4 regions of the Pseudomonas sp. 5Vm1k genome follow, and region 3 is predicted to be linked to each of the others. Evidence: predicted binding sites of a transcription regulator. Region 3 holds the regulator's gene; each other region holds the start of a gene.
What was found. The regulator sigma-54, encoded in region 3, starts transcription at its own class of promoters, with help from an activator protein. The targets are predictions, from matches to a motif close to ANTGGCATNNANNTTGCTNT.
Positions count from the first base shown of each region.

Region 1: a site for sigma-54 is predicted at 1,934-1,953, ahead of flgB (flagellar basal body rod protein FlgB). Genes of this name have one in related genera too.
Region 2: a site for sigma-54 is predicted at 3,605-3,624, ahead of ACWIKB_RS11695 (flagellar basal body rod protein FlgF). Genes of this name have one in related genera too.
Region 4: a site for sigma-54 is predicted at 2,589-2,608, ahead of ACWIKB_RS13175 (CmpA/NrtA family ABC transporter substrate-binding protein). Genes of this name have one in related genera too.

Region 1 covers NZ_JBSPCZ010000027.1:12,896-17,977, forward strand. Annotated here, with positions in the region: gene ACWIKB_RS31035 (chemotaxis protein CheV) at 1-757, shown strand, start outside; gene cheR (protein-glutamate O-methyltransferase CheR) at 804-1,631, shown strand; gene flgB (flagellar basal body rod protein FlgB) at 1,996-2,403, shown strand; gene flgC (flagellar basal body rod protein FlgC) at 2,407-2,850, shown strand; gene flgD (flagellar hook assembly protein FlgD) at 2,866-3,591, shown strand; gene flgE (flagellar hook protein FlgE) at 3,623-4,969, shown strand.
Region 2 covers NZ_JBSPCZ010000005.1:65,828-70,909, forward strand. Annotated here, with positions in the region: gene ACWIKB_RS11675 (amino acid aminotransferase) at 1-183, opposite strand, end outside; gene ACWIKB_RS11680 (4a-hydroxytetrahydrobiopterin dehydratase) at 183-539, opposite strand; gene phhA (phenylalanine 4-monooxygenase) at 610-1,401, opposite strand; gene ACWIKB_RS11690 (sigma-54-dependent transcriptional regulator) at 1,809-3,368, shown strand; gene ACWIKB_RS11695 (flagellar basal body rod protein FlgF) at 3,679-4,419, shown strand; gene flgG (flagellar basal-body rod protein FlgG) at 4,466-5,082, shown strand, end outside.
Region 3 covers NZ_JBSPCZ010000022.1:37,706-42,787, reverse strand. Annotated here, with positions in the region: gene lptA (lipopolysaccharide transport periplasmic protein LptA) at 1-532, shown strand, start outside; gene lptB (LPS export ABC transporter ATP-binding protein) at 532-1,257, shown strand; gene ACWIKB_RS29060 (RNA polymerase factor sigma-54) at 1,621-3,114, shown strand; gene hpf (ribosome hibernation-promoting factor, HPF/YfiA family) at 3,188-3,496, shown strand; gene ptsN (PTS IIA-like nitrogen regulatory protein PtsN) at 3,509-3,973, shown strand; gene rapZ (RNase adapter RapZ) at 3,976-4,833, shown strand; gene ACWIKB_RS29040 (HPr family phosphocarrier protein) at 4,849-5,082, shown strand, end outside.
Region 4 covers NZ_JBSPCZ010000005.1:376,097-381,178, reverse strand. Annotated here, with positions in the region: gene rlmKL (bifunctional 23S rRNA (guanine(2069)-N(7))-methyltransferase RlmK/23S rRNA (guanine(2445)-N(2))-methyltransferase RlmL) at 1-460, opposite strand, end outside; gene rmf (ribosome modulation factor) at 991-1,206, shown strand; gene ACWIKB_RS13180 (quinone-dependent dihydroorotate dehydrogenase) at 1,477-2,496, opposite strand; gene ACWIKB_RS13175 (CmpA/NrtA family ABC transporter substrate-binding protein) at 2,727-3,938, shown strand; gene ACWIKB_RS13170 (ANTAR domain-containing response regulator) at 3,954-4,529, shown strand; gene ACWIKB_RS13165 (nitrate/nitrite transporter) at 4,860-5,082, shown strand, end outside.

The sequences.
Region 1 (5,082 bases), on a different contig from region 3:
GTGCGGTGTGGCAAATATTCGTGGGGCGACCATCCCGATCCTTGATCTGGCGATGGCCACCGGTGCCGGTGCACTTAAAGATCAAAGCAATCCCTTCGTGATCATCACGGAGTACAACACCAAGACCCAGGGCTTCCTGGTCCGGTCGGTAGAGCGCATCGTCAACATGAACTGGGAGGAGATCCATCCGCCACCCAAGGGCACTGGGCGCGATCATTACCTCACGGCTGTGACTCGGGTCGACAATCAGTTAGTCGAAATCATCGACGTCGAGAAGATCCTCGCGGAGGTGGCGCCGACGCCGGAAGCGATTTCGGTGGGTGTGGTCGATGTCGAAACCCAGCACAAGGCGTTGTCCTTGCGTGTGCTGACGGTCGATGACTCGTCGGTGGCGCGCAAGCAGGTCACGCGTTGCCTGCAAACGATCGGTGTCGAAGTGGTGGCGCTGAACGACGGTCGGCAAGCGCTGGAATACCTGCGCAAACTGGTCGATGAGGGCAAGAAGCCGGAAGAAGAGTTCCTGATGATGATCTCCGACATCGAGATGCCGGAGATGGACGGGTACACCCTGACGGCCGAGATCCGCGCTGACCCGCGCATGCAAAAGCTCCATATCATCCTGCATACTTCGTTGTCGGGTGTGTTCAATCAGGCGATGGTCAAGAAAGTCGGTGCCGATGACTTCCTTGCCAAATTCCGTCCTGATGACCTGGCATCCCGGGTAGTCGACCGGATCAAAGCAGCAGATATCAGCTAGGGGCCTTTTGCCCCTGGCGGTCAACACGATTTAAGAGGCGGTATCTTTGTCTACGGGTAATTTGGATTTCGAACAGTTCCGGGTCTTCCTGGAAAAAGCCTGTGGCATTTTGCTCGGTGAAAACAAGCAATACCTGGTCTCGAGCCGTCTCAACAAACTGATGGAACAGCAGGGCATCAAGTCCCTGGGTGAGCTGGTTCAGCGCATCCAGACCCAACCGCGCAGTGGTTTGCGCGAGATGGTGGTGGATGCCATGACGACCAACGAAACCCTGTGGTTTCGTGACACCTATCCGTTTGAAGTCTTGAAGAACAAGGTACTGCCCGGAGCCATCAAGGCTGCTCCCGGTCAACGCCTGCGAATCTGGTCGGCGGCGTGCTCGTCGGGCCAGGAACCGTATTCGTTGTCGATGTCGATCGATGAGTTCGAGCGGACCAACATGGGCCAGTTGAAGATGGGTGTGCAGATCGTTGCCACCGACCTGTCCGGCACCATGTTGACCAACTGCAAGACCGGCGAGTACGACAGCCTGGCAATCGGTCGCGGCCTGTCGCCCGAGCGTTTGCAGCGTTTCTTCGATCCGAAAGGGCCGGGGCGCTGGGCGATCAAGGCGCCGATCAAGAGCCGGGTGGAGTTTCGCTCGTTCAACTTGCTGGACAGTTACGCGGCCCTGGGCAAGTTCGACATCGTGTTCTGCCGCAACGTGCTGATCTACTTCTCCGCCGAGGTGAAGAAAGACATCCTGTTGCGCATCCACAGCACGTTGAAGCCAGGTGGTTACCTGTTCCTCGGCGCTTCCGAAGCGCTGAACGGTTTGCCGGATCATTACCAAATGGTCCAGTGCAGCCCGGGGATTATTTACCAGGCGAAGTGATGCCAAGCGGCAAGCAAAAAAAACGGGAGTCCTCAGGGGCTCCCGTTTTTTTTTGCCTGCTTGTTTGCCGTGGGCGCCGCAATACCTGTAGGAGCGAGGCTTGCCCGCGAATGCGGTGGGGCAGTCAATGATGATGTTGTCTGGCTCACCGCTTTCGCGGGCAAGCCTCGCTCCTACATTTGAATCGGTGTTGCCCGTTGCAAAGCGGCAGAAAAGCGGCAGACGGCGGAAACCCGTTGCCGCTTTTCTGGCATTGCCGCCTTGCCGATGCCAGCAAAGCCCCGGTTTATGGGCTTTTTTGAATTGGCACGCCGCTTGCTATGTTCATGTTACGAAAAATCAGGTCACCCGAAGGTTTCCCGACATGAGCATCAGCTTCGATAAAGCGCTCGGTATCCACGAACAAGCCCTGGGCTTCCGCGCCCAGCGTGCCGAAGTCCTGGCCAACAACATCGCCAACGCCGACACCCCGAACTACAAGGCTCGGGATCTGGACTTCTCCAAAGTGCTTGCCGCACAGAACGAGAAAACCAAGAACGGTGCTTTCGCCTTGAACATGACCAACAGCCGTCATATTGAAGCCGAAGGCCTGGGCAATGGCGACGAGTCGCTGCTGTATCGCACGCCGATGCAACCGTCGATCGACCAGAACACCGTGGACGCGCAACTGGAACAGTCGAACTACGCGGAAAACGCGGTCGGCTTCCAGGCCAGCTTCACCCTGCTCAACAGCAAATTCAAAGGGCTGGTTTCAGCCCTGCGTGGAGAGTAAGTCATGTCTCTTGCCAGTGTTTTCAACATCGCCGGTAGCGGCATGAGTGCCCAGACCACTCGCCTGAACACCGTTGCCTCGAACATCGCCAACGCCGAAACCGTCTCGTCGAGCATCGACCAGACTTATCGTGCCCGTCACCCGGTGTTCGCCACCATGTTCCAGGGCGGCCAGAGCGGCGGCAGCGACTCGCTGTTCCAGAATCAGGACGCCGCCGGTCAAGGCGTGCAAGTGCTGGGCGTGGTCGAAGACCAGAGCAACCTTGAAGCGCGCTATGAGCCGAACCATCCGGCTGCCGACGCCAAGGGCTACGTCTACTACCCGAACGTCAACGTCGTCGAAGAAATGGCTGACATGATTTCCGCGAGCCGTTCGTTCCAGACCAACGCCGAAATGATGAACACCGCCAAAACCATGATGCAGAAGGTCCTGACCCTCGGTCAGTGATAAGGGGCGACTCAGATGAGTGTTACCGATTCCACCAACGGCCTCAGCATCAACGACATCCTGGCGAACTCTTCCGTCAAAACCAGTAGCACCACGGGTGGCCTTGGCTCCGTGGCCGGCGCTGCGACCGGCGGTCAGACCCTGGGCAAGGATGCGTTTCTGCAATTGCTGGTCACCCAGCTGAAAAACCAGAACCCGCTGGACCCGCAGGACAACAGTGCGTTCGTCGCCCAGTTGGCCCAGTTCAGTAGCCTGGAAGGCATCACCACGCTGAACACCACGGTCAGTTCGATTGCCGGCAACTACAGCTCTTCCCAAGCGTTGCAGGCTTCGTCCCTGGTCGGTCGTTCCGTGATCGTGCAGACCAACAATATCCAGGTCGATGATCCGACCAAGGCTGTTAACGGCTCGGTGAACCTGACCTCGTCGATCGCCAGCGGCACCGTGACCATTGCCGACAGCACTGGCAAAACAGTCAGAACCATTGATCTGGGGACCCGCGCGGTCGGCAGTTCCAGCTTCACATGGGATGGCAAGGATTCGAGCGGCACCCCGGTTCCTGTCGGCGCTTACACCATCAAGGCCAGTGCACCGATCAACGGCACGGCGACGGACCTGGCGGTTTACCTGCCGGCGACCGTCAACAGCGTGACCCTGAGCCAGACCGGCGGCGAGCTGATGCTTAACCTCGCAGGCCTGGGCCCGGTCGCCCTGTCCAAAGTTCAAACCATTGGTATATAGAGCCGACTAACCCGGCACAAAGGAGTGGAATATGTCTTTCAATATCGGCCTTAGCGGTCTCTATGCAGCCAACAAACAACTGGACGTGACCGGTAACAACATCGCCAACGTCGCGACCACCGGTTTCAAATCCTCCCGTGCAGAGTTTGAAGACGTCTACTCGGCGACCAAACTCGGCAGCGGCAGCAAGGTAGTCGGCAGCGGCGTGCGCCTGGCTAACGTTTCCCAGCAGTTCACCCAAGGTGACGTCAACAACACCGGCAACGTGCTGGACATGGGCATTAATGGTTCGGGCTTCTTCACCCTGAGCAATAACGGTTCGACGTCCTACACCCGTGCGGGTACGTTCAAGGTCGACAAGGACGGTTTCATCACCAACACCGACCAGACGTCCCGCCTGCAAGGCTACGGTGTGGATGCCAATGGCAAGATCATCAACGGCGTGTTGACCGACCTAAAGCTCGACACCTCGAACCTTGCGCCGAAGACCACTTCTTTGGTGACTTCGACGATCAACCTGAATTCGACGTCCCCGACGATTAATGACTCGGCCGTGACCACCCCCCCCGGTATTCCGTTCGATCCAACCAACACGGCGTCCTACACCAAGTCGTTCAGTACCCCGATCTATGACAGCCAGGGCAATATGCACCCCATGGATCAGTACTTGGTGAAAACCGGGGATAACACCTGGAAGGTTTACACCCTGGTAGACGGCCGCAACCCGGACGCTACCGGCAGCGACCCGAAAACCACCCCTGCGGTAGCCTCGACCCTGTCGTTCGACGCCAATGGCAAGCTGACTCAGGTCAGCACGCCAGATCCGACGACGGTCCCGCCTAGCGTCATTCTCAGCAGCAACCTGACAATGAAAGGCTGGATCCCAGGCAACGTGACCGGCGGTACCTGGAAGGCTAACGGCGCCGCCGCCAACCCGAACGGCGTGACCATCTCCATGGCCAGTACCACTCAGTACAACGCTGACACCACCCGCTCGATCCCGACTCAGGACGGTTACGCCACCGGGCAGATCACTAACCTCACCATCGACGGCACCGGCACCCTGTTCGCCAACTTCAGCAATAACCAGAACAAGGCCATCGGCCAGGTTGCGCTGGCCAGCTTCACTAACGAACAAGGCTTGCAAGCGGTTGGCGGCACTAGCTGGAAAGAAACCTTCGCCTCAGGTATCCCAGGCTACGACGCCCCGGAAACCGGGACCTTGGGTTCGATTGCCTCCAACTCTCTGGAAGAGTCCAACGTCAACCTGACCAACGAACTGGTCGACCTGATCAAGGCGCAGAGCAACTATCAGGCGAACGCTAAGACCATCTCCACCCAGAGCACCATTATGCAGACCATCATTCAGATGACCTGATTGGTTTTACCCGGCTCCATAAAAAAACCGACCCCCCTCCCAGGGCGTCGGTTTTTTTGTGCACGGTGATACGGCGTGGATTCGCCTGTTTACCAATCATCGGGTCTTTTGGT
Region 2 (5,082 bases), on a different contig from region 3:
CTGACGATCCACCAGTCGCGCCTCGGCAAGTTTCACCGCTTGAGGAATCGATGTCAGGCCCTGGGCGTCTTTGTAGACACCCACGCCAAGGTCGAATTTGCGCGGGTTGGGGTCCTGCGCATAGGCCTCCATCAGGCCGAGAATCGGGTCGCCGGGTACTCGGCCGATGGCGTCGAAATGCATTATTTGCGGCCCTCGGCGTCCTTGGCTACGTCGTCAGTGCGTGCGGCCATGATGAAGTCGTTGCGGTGCAGGCCCTTGATGGAGTGGCTCCACCAGGTCACGGTGACTTTGCCCCACTCGGTCAGCAGGCCCGGGTGGTGACCTTCGGCCTCGGAGATTTCACCGACAGCGTTGGTGAAGGCCAGGGCGTGCTTGAAATTCTTGAACAGGAAAACTTTTTCCAGCTGCATCACGCTGTCGCGGACTTCGATGTTCCAGTCAGGGATCTGCTTGATCAGTACTGGCAGTTCTTCGTCGCTGACCTGAGGGGCGCCGGCTTGGCAGGCTTCGCAGTGGGCTTGGTTCAAAGTGGACATGGTCTGTTTCCCGATTCGATTCTTGTTAGACGTTACTATTTTTCAGCGCTGACCGCGACTGCGGGTGCACTCAGGCCGCTTTGGGCTTTGGCGGAAATTTCGGTGCGTGCAAGCCCAACTGCATGCCTTGCTTGACCATGGCCATGATGTCTTCATGGGCCACGTCGAACAGGCGCTTGAGGTTGGGCAGCACAAAGTACAGCGGCTGCAGGATGTCGATGCGATACGGCGTGCGCATGCATTCCAGCGGATCGAAGGCTTGATGCTCCGGCTCGTCCGACATGCAGTAAACGGTTTCTTTAGGCGAGGACAGAATGCCGCCGCCGTAGATGCGCAGACCCTCTGGCGTATCGACCATGCCGAACTCGATGGTCATCCAGTACAGGCGCGCCAGGTACACGCGTTCTTCCTTGGTGGCCTGTAGGCCGAGTTTGCCGTAGGTGTGGGTAAATTCAGCAAACCACGGGTTGGTCAGCAGCGGGCAGTGACCAAAGATCTCGTGGAAAATGTCCGGTTCTTGCAGGTAATCCAGCTCTTCGCGGGTACGGATAAACGTCGCCACCGGAAACTGCTTGTTGGCGAGCAATTCGAAAAAGGTCTGGAAGGGGATCAGCGCCGGAACCCTGGCAACTTGCCAGCCGGTGGTTTCACCGAGGACTTTGTTGATCTCGCCCAGTTGCGGAATGCGGTCGTGGGGCAGACCGAGTTTTTCGATACCGTCCAGGTACTCCTGGCACGCACGGCCTTCGATCACTTTCAGTTGGCGAGTGATCAGCGTGTTCCACACCGCGTGTTCTTCGGCGGGGTAGTCGATAAAACCTTGCGCATCGGGCTCGCGAGCCACGTATTGCGTCTGCTTCATGCTGCTCTCCTGCTAGGGGGAAGTCGTTCTTGTTATGTACAGCTATGGACCTAGAGATACCCCAAGGCGTGCCGTGATGCAGCAGGTGGTTTGGGTCGTGTGTAGGAAAAATCAGCGATTTTCGTAAAGTTTTCGTTACGGATTGACGGTTGTGGCGCAGGTATTGAGTTTTCCGGGTTTGAAAAGCGCTCCGGCTGTCACATAATCGTGACGACTATCTGAGTGTCCTTGCAGAAAAATACCCCCGAGGACACCGCAATCCCCCTTGTGGGAGCGGGCTTGCTCGCGAAGAGGGAGTGTCAGTCGACATCATCATTGGCTGACACGACGCCTTCGCGAGCAAGCCCGCTCCCACAGGGTTATGTGTTTGGCATTCAATTCACTCACCGCTTTTTCAGGCCTTTTATATGCGTATCAAAGTCCACTGCCAAAACCGCATCGGCATCCTGCGTGACATCCTCAACCTGTTGGTGGAATACGGGATCAACGTCGCGCGCGGCGAGGTCGGCGGTGAGCATGGCAACGCGATCTACCTGCACTGCCCGAACCTGATCAACATTCAGTTCCAGGCGTTGCGTCCGAAGTTCGAGGCGATTGGCGGGGTCTTCGGCGTCAAGCGGGTAGGGCTGATGCCCAGCGAGCGTCGGCATATGGAGCTCAACGCCTTGCTCGGTGCCCTGGAGTTTCCGGTGCTGTCGATCGACATGGGCGGCTCCATCGTCGCGGCCAACCGTGCGGCGGCGCAGTTGCTCGGGGTGCGGGTGGACGAGGTGCCGGGGATTCCCTTGTCCCGTTACGCCGAGGATTTCGATTTGCCGGAACTGGTGCGCGCCAACAAGTCGCGGATCAACGGGCTGCGGGTGAAGGTCAAGGGTGACGTGTTTCTCGCCGACATCGCCCCACTGCAATCGGAGCATGACGACAGCGAAGCCATGGCCGGCGCGGTGTTGACGTTGCACCGAGCGGACCGGGTCGGCGAGCGCATCTACAACGTGCGCAAACAAGAGCTGCGCGGTTTTGACAGCATCTTCCAGAGTTCGAAAGTCATGGCCGCCGTGGTGCGCGAAGCCCGGCGCATGGCGCCGCTGGATGCGCCGCTATTGATAGAAGGCGAAACCGGCACCGGCAAAGAGCTGTTGGCGCGGGCTTGTCACCTGGCCAGCCCGCGCGGCCAGTCGCCGTTGATGGCGCTTAACTGCGCCGGTCTGCCGGAATCCATGGCCGAGACCGAGTTGTTCGGTTATGGCCCCGGCGCCTTCGAAGGGGCGCGAGCCGAAGGCAAGCTCGGGCTGCTGGAACTGACGGCCGGCGGCACGTTGTTTCTTGATGGCGTAGGGGAAATGAGCCCGCGCTTGCAGGTGAAATTACTGCGCTTTCTGCAGGATGGCTGCTTCCGCCGCGTAGGCAGTGATGAAGAGGTTTACCTGGACGTGCGGGTGATCTGCGCGACCCAGGTGGACCTGTCCGAGTTGTGCGCGCGCGGTGAGTTTCGCCAGGATTTGTATCACCGCTTGAACGTGCTGTCGTTGCACATCCCGCCGCTGCGCGAATGCCTCGACGGTTTGACGCCGCTGGTGGAGCACTTCCTCGACCAGGCCAGTCGGCAGATCGGTTGCCCTCTGCCGAAACTGGCGCCGGCAGCCATGGAACGGCTCAGTCATTACCATTGGCCGGGTAATGTGCGGCAGTTGGAGAACGTGTTGTTCCAGGCGGTTTCGTTGTGTGAAGGCGGGACGGTCAAGGCTGAGCATATTCGATTGCCGGATTATGGCGTGCGTCAGCCGCTTGGCGATTTCTCGCTGGAAGGCGGGCTGGATGCGATTGTCGGGCGTTTCGAGAAAGCGGTCCTGGAGCGCTTGTATTCCGAGCATCCGAGCAGCCGGCAGTTGGGCAAGCGGTTGGGGGTTTCGCATACGACCATTGCCAACAAGTTGCGCGAGTATGACGTCGGCAAGACTGAGTCATAGCCAATGGTGGCTGGGGCTGTCAGGGCCCCTTCGCGAGCAAGCCCGCTCCCACAGGTGACCGCATCTCCCTGTGGGAGCGGGCTTGCTCGCGAAGGCGGTCGTCCTGGCAACCTACAGATCAATCTTTGCCACTTTCCGGCATAACACCGCCGGTTTTTCGACTTTGACACAATCCCCTAATCCCCTCTAAACCCCTCAAGTCCTTTGTTTACCGGGCCCCGTGCCGCCAGAAAAAAGTTGGTCTGCAAATTGCTTAAGGCTCATCAGTACAGCGGTGGGCGGCAAACGTCCGGCATGCAGAGGATTGAGTGTGGACAAGTACCTTTATGTGGCAATGACCGGCGCCAGCCAGAATGCACTGGCGCAGAAGGCTCATGCGAACAACCTGGCGAACATCTCCACCAACGGTTTTCAAAAGGACCTGGAACAGGCCCGTTCGATGCCGGTGTTTGGTGACAGCTTTCCGGCGCGTGCCTATGCCATGACCGAGCGTCCGGCCACCGACTTCTCCGCGGGTTCGATGGTGGAGACCGGTCGTGACCTCGACGTGGCAGTGACCGGCAACGGCTGGATCGCGGTGCAGAGTCCCGACGGCAGCGAAAGCTACGTGCGCACCGGCAGCCTGAACATTGACGCCCTGGGCGTGTTGCGCGCCGGCAACGGTATGCCGGTGATGGGCAATGGCGGGCCGATTGCCGTGCCGCCCGAGCAGAAAATCGAAGTGGGCGAGGACGGCACCATCAGCATTCGTTCGATGGGTGAAGGCCCGCGAGTGATGGCCGAAATCGACCGCATCAAACTGGTCAACCCTGACCTGAAGAACATGACCAAAGGCCTGGATGGTTCGATCCACACCAAAGACGGCAAGCCGGCGCAAGCCGATGCGGGCGTCAAACTGGTGTCCGGGTTCCTGGAGTCGAGCAACGTCAACGCCGTGGAAGAAATGACCTCGGTGCTGGCTTTGTCGAAGCAATTCGAGCTGCACATCAAGATGATGAACACCGCCAAAGACGATGACCAGGCCATGGCTCGGGTCTTGCAGATCAGCTAATTACCAGAACGTCGCGCCGTAAAACAGGCGCACGAGGAGAATCGAAATGCTTCCGGCTCTATGGGTTGCCAAAACAGGTCTGTCCGCCCAGGACACCAACCTGACCACCATTTCCAACAACCTGGCGAACGTATCGACCACGGGTTTCAAACGTGATCGCGCCGAGTTCCAGGACTTGCTGTACCAGATCAAACGCCAGCCTGGCGCCCAGTCGACCCAGGACAGCGAACTGCCGTCCGGTCTGCAATTGGGTACCGGTGTGCGCATCGTTGGCACCCAGAAAAACTTTTCCGCCGGCAGCCTGCAAACCACCGAGCAGCCGTTGGACCTGGCGGTCGACGGTCGCGGTTTCTTCCAGATTCTGCAACCGGATGGCACCACGTCCTACACCCGTGACGGTACCTTCCACCTCGACTCCAACGGCCAGATCGTGAACTCCAGCGGTTTCGCCCTGGAGCCGGCGATTGTCATTCCGAACAACGCCCAGACCTTCACGGTCGGTACTGACGGCACGGTGTCCATCACTGTTCCCGGCAACGCCGCCTCCCAGGTGATCGGCAACCTGCAGACCGCCGACTTCATCAACCCGGCCGGCCTGCAAGCGGTAGGTAACAACCTGTTCCTGGAAACCGCTGCCAGTGGCGCGCCGCAAGTCGGCACCCC
Region 3 (5,082 bases):
TCTCCCTATTTTGCTCAGTCTGGGCGCAGCACTGGGAAGCGTGAGCGCCTGGGCTCTGCCGAACGATCAAGAGCAGCCTATCCGCATTCAGGCCGACGATGCCCAACTGGACGACAAGAATGGCGTTGCCACTTATAAAGGCGACGTGATCATTACCCAGGGTTCGATGAAGGTCACCGGCAACACCGTGACTATCACCCGCACCCCGGACGGCCAGATCGACGTAGTGACTTCGGTGGGCAACCTCGCCTACTTCGAACAACTGCAAACCGCTGGCGACACCAAGCCTGTTCAGGGCTGGGGCGTGACCATCCAGTACCACGCAGCGCAAAACCGCATCGTGCTGATCGACAAGGCCAAGGTTGTCGACAAGGACAACAACACCACCCAGGGCGAGAAAATCGTCTACGACACGGTCAAGAAGCTGGCAAGCGCCGGCCGTGCCACGGGTAACAAGGTTACCGAGGCGCGTCCGCGCATCGACATGGTGATCCAGCCGAAGCCGAAAACCGACCAGAAAAAGGCCAATTAATGGCAACCCTGAAAGCTCAGCATCTGGCCAAGAGCTACAAGAGCCGCCAGGTCGTACGTGATGTCAGCCTGTCCATCGACAGCGGTCAGATCGTCGGCCTGCTGGGCCCGAACGGCGCCGGCAAGACCACCTGCTTCTACATGATCGTCGGCCTGGTACAGGCCGATCAGGGTCGCGTCCTGATCGACGACCTGGACGTCAGCCACCAGCCGATGCACGGTCGTGCAAAGGCCGGTATCGGCTATCTTCCGCAAGAAGCGTCGATCTTCCGAAAACTGTCGGTGGCTGACAACATCATGGCCATCCTCGAGACCCGCAAGGAACTCGACAAGGCCGGTCGCCGCAAAGAGCTGGAAAGCCTGCTGCAGGAATTCCACATCAGCCATATTCGCGACAACCTCGGCATGAGCCTGTCCGGTGGCGAACGCCGCCGGGTGGAAATCGCCCGCGCACTGGCCACCAACCCGAAATTCATCCTGCTCGACGAACCTTTCGCCGGTGTAGACCCGATTTCGGTAGGCGACATCAAGCAGATCATCCATCACCTCAAGGCCAAGGGCATTGGCGTGTTGATCACTGACCACAACGTCCGTGAAACCCTGGATATCTGCGAAACCGCCTACATCGTCAACGACGGCCAACTGATCGCCGAAGGTGACTCTGCCACCATCCTGGCCAACGAACTGGTCAAGGAAGTGTATCTGGGCCATGAGTTCCGCCTGTAAGCACTGAGGTGCCTGGCTGGCCAACCGAGCGCTTGTCTCGATAAAAACTCAATAGGTTTTTATTGTTACGGCGCTCTAGGCAAACGCGACGCTTCAAAGATGTTCAGCTTTCAGCGAGGGCAACCTGTCAATAAAGCTTTATAGGTTTTTATTGTTACAGCGCTCTAGGCAAACGCGACGCTCCAAAGATGTTCAGCGTCAGCCAAGGGCAACCTGTCAATAAAGCTTTATAGGTTTTTATTGTTACAGCGCTCTAGGCAAACGCTGTGGTTTCGGGCATATAATTTGCTTAAGTTTGGCGCTCCGGCGCCCCTGTAGTGGATGGCGCATGTGCGCCGGCGAATAAGGTGTTAAGCCCCTGCCATGAAACCATCGCTAGTCTTGAGAATGGGCCAGCAGCTGACGATGACACCTCAGCTGCAACAGGCCATCCGCCTGCTCCAATTGTCGACCCTGGACCTGCAACAGGAAATCCAGGAGGCCCTGGAGTCCAATCCGATGCTCGAACGCCAGGAAGAAGGCGACGACTTCGATAACGCCGACCCCTTGGCCGACAAAGCCGAACAGCAACCCAACGCCGATGTTTCGGAACCCTCCTACCAGGAAACCGCCCCGACGGTGGATAACCTCGAGGAAGGCGACTGGAACGAGCGCATTCCCAACGAACTGCCCGTCGACACCGCGTGGGAAGACGTTTACCAGACCAGCGCCAGCAGCTTGCCGAGCAACGATGACGACGAGTGGGATTTCACCACCCGTACATCGGCCGGTGAAAGCCTGCAAAGCCACCTGCTCTGGCAACTGAACCTGGCACCGATGTCCGACACCGATCGCCTGATCGCCGTGACCCTGATCGATTGCATCAACAATCAGGGCTACCTGGACGAAACCCTCGAGGAAATCCTCGAAGCCTTCGATCCGGAACTGGACATCGAACTCGACGAAATTGAAGCCGTCCTGCACCGCATCCAGCAATTCGAACCAGCCGGCATCGGTGCCCGCAACCTGGGCGAATGCCTGTTGCTGCAATTGCGCCAACTGCCCGCCAAGACCCCTTGGCTGGCCGAGGCCAAGCGCCTGGTCAGCGATTACATCGACCTGCTCGGCAGTCGCGACTACAGCCAGTTGATGCGCCGCATGAAGCTCAAGGAAGATGAACTGCGCCAGGTGATCGAGCTGGTCCAGAGCCTGAACCCACGTCCGGGCTCGCAGATCGAGTCCAGCGAAGCCGAATACGTCGTTCCCGACGTGATCGTGCGCAAGGACAACGAGCGCTGGCTGGTGGAGTTGAACCAGGAGTCGGTGCCAAGACTGCGGGTCAATGCCCAGTACGCCGGCTTCGTACGCCGCGCCGACACCAGCGCCGACAACACCTTCATGCGCAATCAGTTGCAGGAAGCCCGCTGGTTCATCAAGAGCCTGCAAAGCCGCAACGAAACCCTGATGAAAGTAGCCACCCAGATCGTCGAGCATCAGCGCGGCTTCCTGGAGTACGGCGACGAAGCCATGAAACCGCTGGTCCTGCATGACATCGCCGAAGCGGTGGGCATGCACGAATCGACGATTTCACGGGTGACCACCCAAAAGTTCATGCATACCCCTCGGGGCATATATGAGCTGAAATACTTTTTCTCCAGTCATGTCAGCACCTCTGAAGGCGGTGAATGCTCGTCCACAGCGATTCGCGCGATCATCAAAAAACTGGTTGCCGCGGAAAATCAGAAAAAGCCGTTGAGTGACAGCAAGATCGCTGGTTTACTGGAGGCACAAGGCATTCAGGTGGCTCGCCGCACCGTCGCCAAGTACCGCGAGTCCTTAGGGATCGCGCCTTCGAGCGAACGCAAGCGGTTGATGTAAGCCACAGCACAGCGTTCCAGTGGCAGGTACCTTTACCTGCCGCTTTATGCACTGGCAACGAAGGAGAAGCTGTATGCAAGTCAACATCAGTGGACACCAACTGGAAGTGACCGAACCCCTGCGCGCCTACATCGGCGAAAAACTCGAACGATTAGAGCGGCATTTCGACAAGATCACCAACGTACAGGTGACGATGACGGTCGAGAAGCTGAAGCAGAAAATCGAAGCCACCCTGCATATTCCCGGCAGTGAAGTGGTCGCCAACGCGGAACATACCGATATGTACGCAGCGATCGACTCACTGACCGACAAGCTGGATAAACAACTCAAAAAGCATAAGGAAAAGACCCAGAGCCTCCTCCAGGGCGCGACCGGTCGTTAACACTCCCAACCCATGATCCGACTTGAAAACATCCTGACCCCCGGCCGTTCCCTCGTGAACGTGCCGGGCGGCAGTAAAAAGAAAGCCCTCGAGCAAATTGCCAACCTGATCGCCCGGGAAGTGCCGGATCTGGAGATGCAAGATGTCTTCGAGGCTCTGATTGCCCGTGAAAAACTCGGTTCCACCGGTTTTGGCAACGGCATCGCGATCCCCCACTGTCGCCTCAAGGGCTGCACCGCCCCCATCAGTGCCCTGATGCACCTTGATGCACCTATCGATTTCGACGCAATCGATGGCGCCCCGGTTGACCTGCTGTTTGTGCTGCTGGTCCCGGAAGCCGCCACCGATGCGCACCTGGAGTTGCTGCGCCAGATCGCCAGCATGCTTGACCGCAAGGACGTACGCGAAAAACTGCGTCATGCCCCGAGCAACGAAGCCTTGTATCAGGTTGTCCTGAGCGAGCAAAACGGTCACTAATCATGCGCTTGATCATCGTCAGTGGCCGTTCCGGCTCAGGTAAAAGTACCGCGCTCGATGTCCTTGAGGACAACGGCTACTACTGCATCGACAACCTGCCTGCCGGCCTGCTGCCGGAGCTGGCCGAACGTGCGCTGATCCATACTGAACTGGCACAACCGCTGGTCGCCGTGTCCATTGACGCCCGCAACCTGCCCAGCCACCTGTCGCGTTTTCCCGAATTACTTGAAGAAGTCCGCAGTCGGCATATCCAGTGCGACGTGCTGTATCTGGATGCCGATGAAGAAACTCTGCTCAAGCGTTTCTCGGAAACCCGCCGCCGTCACCCGCTAAGTACCGCCAACCGCTCGCTGGCCGAGGCGATAGAGGACGAGACTCAACTGCTGGGGCCCATCGCGGACCTCGCCGACCTCAAGATCAACACCACCAACCTGAACCTGTACCAACTGCGCGACACCATCAAGCTGCGCCTGCTGAACCAGCCGGAGCCCGGCACTGCGTTCCTGGTGGAATCTTTCGGGTTCAAGCGTGGCATGCCGGTGGATGCCGACGTCGTATTCGACGTGCGCTGCCTGCCCAATCCGTACTGGAAACCGGAGCTTCGGGCGCAGTCCGGGCTGGATCAACCGGTGGCCGAGTATTTGGCGGCACAGCCAGACGTCGAAGAGATGTTCCAGGACATCTACAACTACCTGTTCAAGTGGCTGCCGCGTTTTGCTGCCAGTAATCGCGCCTATGTCACCATTGCCATTGGTTGCACCGGCGGACATCACCGCTCCGTCTACCTGACCGAACGTCTGGGTCAGGCCCTGCAACAATCCCTGAAGAACGTCCAGGTTCGCCACCGCGACCTCAGCTAAAGGATTCACAACGCGATGCCTGCTCTGGAAATTGAAATCATCAACAAGCTGGGCCTGCATGCCCGTGCTTCTGCAAAATTCGTTGGCGTTGCCGGTGAGTTCAAGGATTGCTCGATCAGAGTAGGTCGCACGCCGGAATCCACAGTCGACGGCAAAAGCATCATGGCCATGATGATGTTGGCGGCTGGCAAGGGCACCAGGATCCACCTGAGCACTGAAGGCGAACAGGCTGAAGAGGCGCTGCAGGCA
Region 4 (5,082 bases), on a different contig from region 3:
AAAGGATCGCTTCGCCACGGTCCAGACGCAGGTGAATGCGCAGGTCCGGGTTGAGCTTGTCAATCGACGGACGGTCGCCCTGCGGGGTGCGCAGTTTGTCGACGATGGCGTCCTTGACCTTCAAGGCGCCGAAGTGTGTGTTATCGATGCCCGAACCGTGGCCGCTGAATTCGACGGCCAGGGTGCCGTCGTTGAGCATGTGGTCTTGCCACTCGATATCGAGCACGCCGTGGTACAGGTCTTCGGCGTCCTTCATCGGAAAACGCTTGAGCACCAGCAGCACCCGGTTCGCCAGACGCGACCACAGGCACAGGCGATAAGCGGTTTCCATGGTGGCCATGCCGCGCACGGCCGAGGTGTGTTCACGCGCTTCTTCAAGGCCAAGCCCGACGGCTTCCTCGATGAGCAGGCCTTCAAGGCCTTTAGGGCAAGTGAGGAAGATTTCGAATTGATCGGACATTGGAATTTCAGAGCCTTTGGCTAAGTGAACCGACAACGCATTGCCGGTCCGGTTTTCAATCAGGCGCTTTTCTAAAAGAGCGCCCGCGTGGCACGAAGGTGTGCCGTCCCACCCTGACTGCTCGGTTAAAAGAGCTTAGATGCCAGGACAGAGAAAATAGTTGAAGCAACAAAATGTCATAAAGCGACCCTTCGTCGAATAGTACCCCAGCGCAAACGTGGGTCATTCTCACTAAAGGATTAACCTCGTCATACAGCGCGGAGCTGATCATACCGGGGTTTGGCCAATAAACACGCTGCGAACATCATGTTACTTATGGCCATAGCATCTTTATGGTTACGTCCTTATGACAAAACGATCATTCCATCAATGTGACGCATTGGTTAGAACTCAATACAGGTTGACGTCGCAACGGCGTCAACACCTTGGCTCGCGACGCCGGCAGCGAGCCGCCAACGGCAGAATTTTTCTGCCAGACCTCGATTGAGGTCGACGCGATAAATACAGTCAACAAGTGAGGGCAACACCCTATGAGAAGACTTAAGCGTGATCCGTTGGAAAGAGCATTTTTGCGCGGATATCAATATGGCGTTGGTGGCAAATCCCGTGAGCTTTGCCCATTTACTCTACCGTCGGTACGCCAAGCCTGGATTAACGGCTGGCGCGAAGGACGCGGCGACAACTGGGACGGTATGACCGGCACTGCGGGAATCCATAGACTCAACGAACTTCACGCCGTTGGCTAACAAAGGGCCTGACACTGCAACACAATCATCTGATTACGTAACACATTAACCACGCACGTCCCATCCGGACGGCGGGCTCCGGCCCAGGGGCACCTTCGAGGTGCCCTTTTTTATGCCTTCAAAACTTACTCTGAACCCATTGTGGCGAGGGGGCTTGCCCCCGTTCGGCTGCGCAGCAGTCGTAATTCAAATAACTCGGTTTACATCGGGGGCCGCTTCGCGACCCAACGGGGGCAAGCCCCCTCGCCACAAAAGCCCGATCCCACAGGATCAGCGCAAAGCGGCTATGGCGTCGACCGATTCACGGATCAGCACCGGGCCTTTATAGATGAAGCCCGAATACAGCTGCACCAGACTCGCACCCGCAGCGATTTTCTCAGCCGCGTGCTTGCCTTCGGTGATGCCGCCCACAGCGATGATCGGCAAACGGCCGGCCAACTCTGCTGCCAGGATCTTAACGGTGTTCGTGCTCTTGTCGCGAACTGGCGCGCCGGACAGACCGCCCGCCTCGTCGCCATGCTCCAGGCCTTCGACGCCGACACGGCTCAGGGTGGTGTTGGTGGCAATCACCGCGTCCATCCCGGTTTCGATCAGTGCTTGTGCCACTTGGGCGGTTTCTTCGTCGGTCATGTCCGGAGCGATCTTGATCGCCAGCGGTACATGCTTGCCGTGGCGCAAGGCCAGCTCAGCCCGGCGCTGGGCCAGGTCGGCGAGCAATTGCTTGAGCGAATCACCGAACTGCAGGCTGCGCAGGCCCGGGGTGTTCGGCGAACTGACGTTGACCGTCACGTAGCTGGCGTGGGCGTAGACCTTGTCCAGGCAGATCAGGTAATCGTCGACTGCACGCTCAACCGGGGTGTCGAAGTTCTTGCCGATGTTGATGCCCAACACGCCCTTGTACTTGGCGGCTGCTACGCGAGCCAGCAGGTGATCGACGCCAAGGTTGTTGAAGCCCATGCGGTTGATGATTGCCTCGGCTTCCGGCAAGCGGAAAATACGTGGTTTCGGGTTGCCTGGCTGTGGACGCGGGGTGATCGTGCCGATTTCGACGAAGCCAAAACCCAACTGGGCAAACCCGTCGATGGCCGCGCCGTTCTTATCCAGACCGGCCGCCAGACCCACCGGGTTCGGAAACTCCAGGCCCATGACTTTCACCGGCATTTTCGCCGGCGCCTTGCACAGCAAGCCGTTGAGGCCCAAACGCCCGCCCGCACCGATCAGGTCCAGGGACAGATCGTGGGAGGTTTCCGGGGAAAGTTTGAACAACAGCTGACGGGCCAGGGTGTACATGGGCGGGTTTGACTCGAATGGCGACGAAATGAGGCGGCGATTATAGCCGGGCATCGGGGTCGCAAGCGAGGCGCACAAACAAATCAGCGTTCGATGGCATATGCCTTGCACCGGCATACGTATCAGCACTCATGCCAACGACGGGATGAGTCGACGGACAATGGCGTCGTCACCCGGTTCTGCTCGCGCGGGGACCTGGGACGACGCTTTTTTTTGCAAGGTGTTTATCGATGAATGAAACCACAGTCGGCCCGCTGGCCTGGGTCAACGGCAGCGACGCCCCGGAAAAGTCCGCGATCAATGTAGGCTTCATGGCTTTGAGCGATTGCGCCTCGGTGGTGGTCGCCGCCACTCAGGGCTTCGCCCAACCCTACGGCCTGACCCTGAACCTCAAGCGCCAGTCGTCCTGGGCCAACCTGCGGGACAAACTGGTCAGTGGCGAACTCGACGCTGCCCACAGCCTCTACGGCCTGATTTACGCCGTACACCTGGGCATCGGCGGCGTTGCGCCCACGGACATGGCGGTACTCATGGGCCTGAACCAGAACGGCCAGAGCATCAACCTGTCCCATGGCTTGCAGGCGCTGGACGTGACCAGTCCTGAAGCACTTCACCTGCACGTGCACCAAACTCGCCCAAAACTGACCTTCGCCCAGACCTTTCCCACCGGCACCCACGCCATGTGGTTGTATTACTGGCTGGCGAGCCAGGGCATTCATCCGTTGCACGATGTCGACAGCGTGGTGGTACCGCCGCCGCAAATGGTTGCGCACCTGCAAGCCGGTCGAATCGACGGTTTCTGCGTCGGCGAGCCGTGGTGCGCCAGCGCGGTCAATCAGAACCTCGGCTTTACCTTGGCGACGACCCAAAGCATCTGGCCCGATCACCCGGAAAAAGTCCTCGGCTGCACCCGCGCCTTTGTCGAGCAATACCCCAACACCGCCCGGGCGCTGGTGATGGCGATCCTCGAAGCGAGTCGCTTCATTGAAGAAAGCCAGGAAAACCGCCGTAGCACTGCGCAGTTGTTGAGCGCGCCGGAGTATCTCGATGCGCCCCTGGACTGCATCGAACCGCGCCTGCTGGGAGATTACGCCGACGGCCTGGGCAATCGCTGGCAAGACCCGCACGCCCTGCGCTTCCATGGTGGCGGCGAGGTCAATCTGCCGTACTTGTCCGATGGCATGTGGTTCATGACCCAGTTCCGCCGCTGGGGTTTGCTGCGTGAGGACCCGGATTACCTCGGCGTGGCTCGCAAGGTTCAGCAACTGGACGTATACCGTGAGGCCGCGACGGCGGTCGGGATCGCCGCCTGGGGCCAGGACATGCGCAGCAGTCAGTTGATCGACGGCAAAGTCTGGGACGGCTCGGACCCGGCCGGCTACGCCCGTGGTTTCAAGCTCCACGCCATGAGCGACAGCTCGCCCCTGCTCGCCAGCCGCTGACAGGAGCCTGCGAATATGTTGCGTATCCTGCTGATCAACGACACTGCGAAGAAGGTCGGCCGACTAAAAGCCGCCCTGACCGAGGCCGGGTTCGAGGTGATCGACGAATCCGGCCTAACCATCGACCTGCCCGCGCGCGTCGAAACGGTGCGCCCGGACGTAATTCTGATCGATACCGAGTCACCGAGCCGCGATGTGATGGAGCAAGTGGTACTGGTAACCCGCGACCAGCCCCGGCCAATCGTGATGTTCACCGACGAGCACGACCCCGGCGTGATGCGCCAGGCGATCAAGTCCGGGGTCAGTGCCTACATCGTCGAAGGCATTCACGCACAACGTTTGCAGCCGATTCTCGACGTGGCCATGGCCCGCTTCGAAAGCGACCAGGCACTACGTGCGCAACTTCATGCACGGGACCAGCAACTGGCCGAGCGCAAGCGCATCGAGCTGGCCAAAGGGCTGTTGATGAAGATGAAGGACTGCAACGAGGAAGAGGCCTACACCCTGATGCGCCGCCAGGCCATGAGCCGCCAGCAGAAGCTGATCCAAGTGGCGGAGCAGATTATTGCCATGAGTGAGTTGTTGGGCTGACGTCCTGCGGAGTCTGTGAGGGCGCCTTCGCGAGCAAGCCCGCTCCCACAGGGGAATGCATTTCAAGTGTGGGAGCGGGCTTGCTCGCGAATGGCCGCGACTCGGACTCCCTGGTTGGCACAAATCTGGCTAAGTAATCCACACAGGTAACCAACGGCGGTTGCCCCACCTACGACAAAGACGTCGCTCACCTCGTTCGCCCATGGCGGATCAGGTGGCGGCGTTTTTTTGTTTTGGCCCCAGAGACCGGGGCCGGTGGTGCGGCCGTGGCGGCGCCCCACCTGCTAGCTCATGACTCCTTCTCGAGACTCCCAACAGCTGAGGTGCGCGATGAATTCAAGCTTCTGGAAATCCGGCCATGCCCCGACATTGTTCGCGGCCTTCCTCTACTTCGACCTGAGCTTCATGGTCTGGTACCTGCTCGGCCCGCTGGCGGTGCAAATCGCTGCCGACCTGCACTTGACTACGCAACAGCGCGGGATGGTGGTGGCCACGCCGATTCTGGCCGGTGCGGTATTGCGCTTCGCGATGGGCCTGCTGGCTGATCGACTGT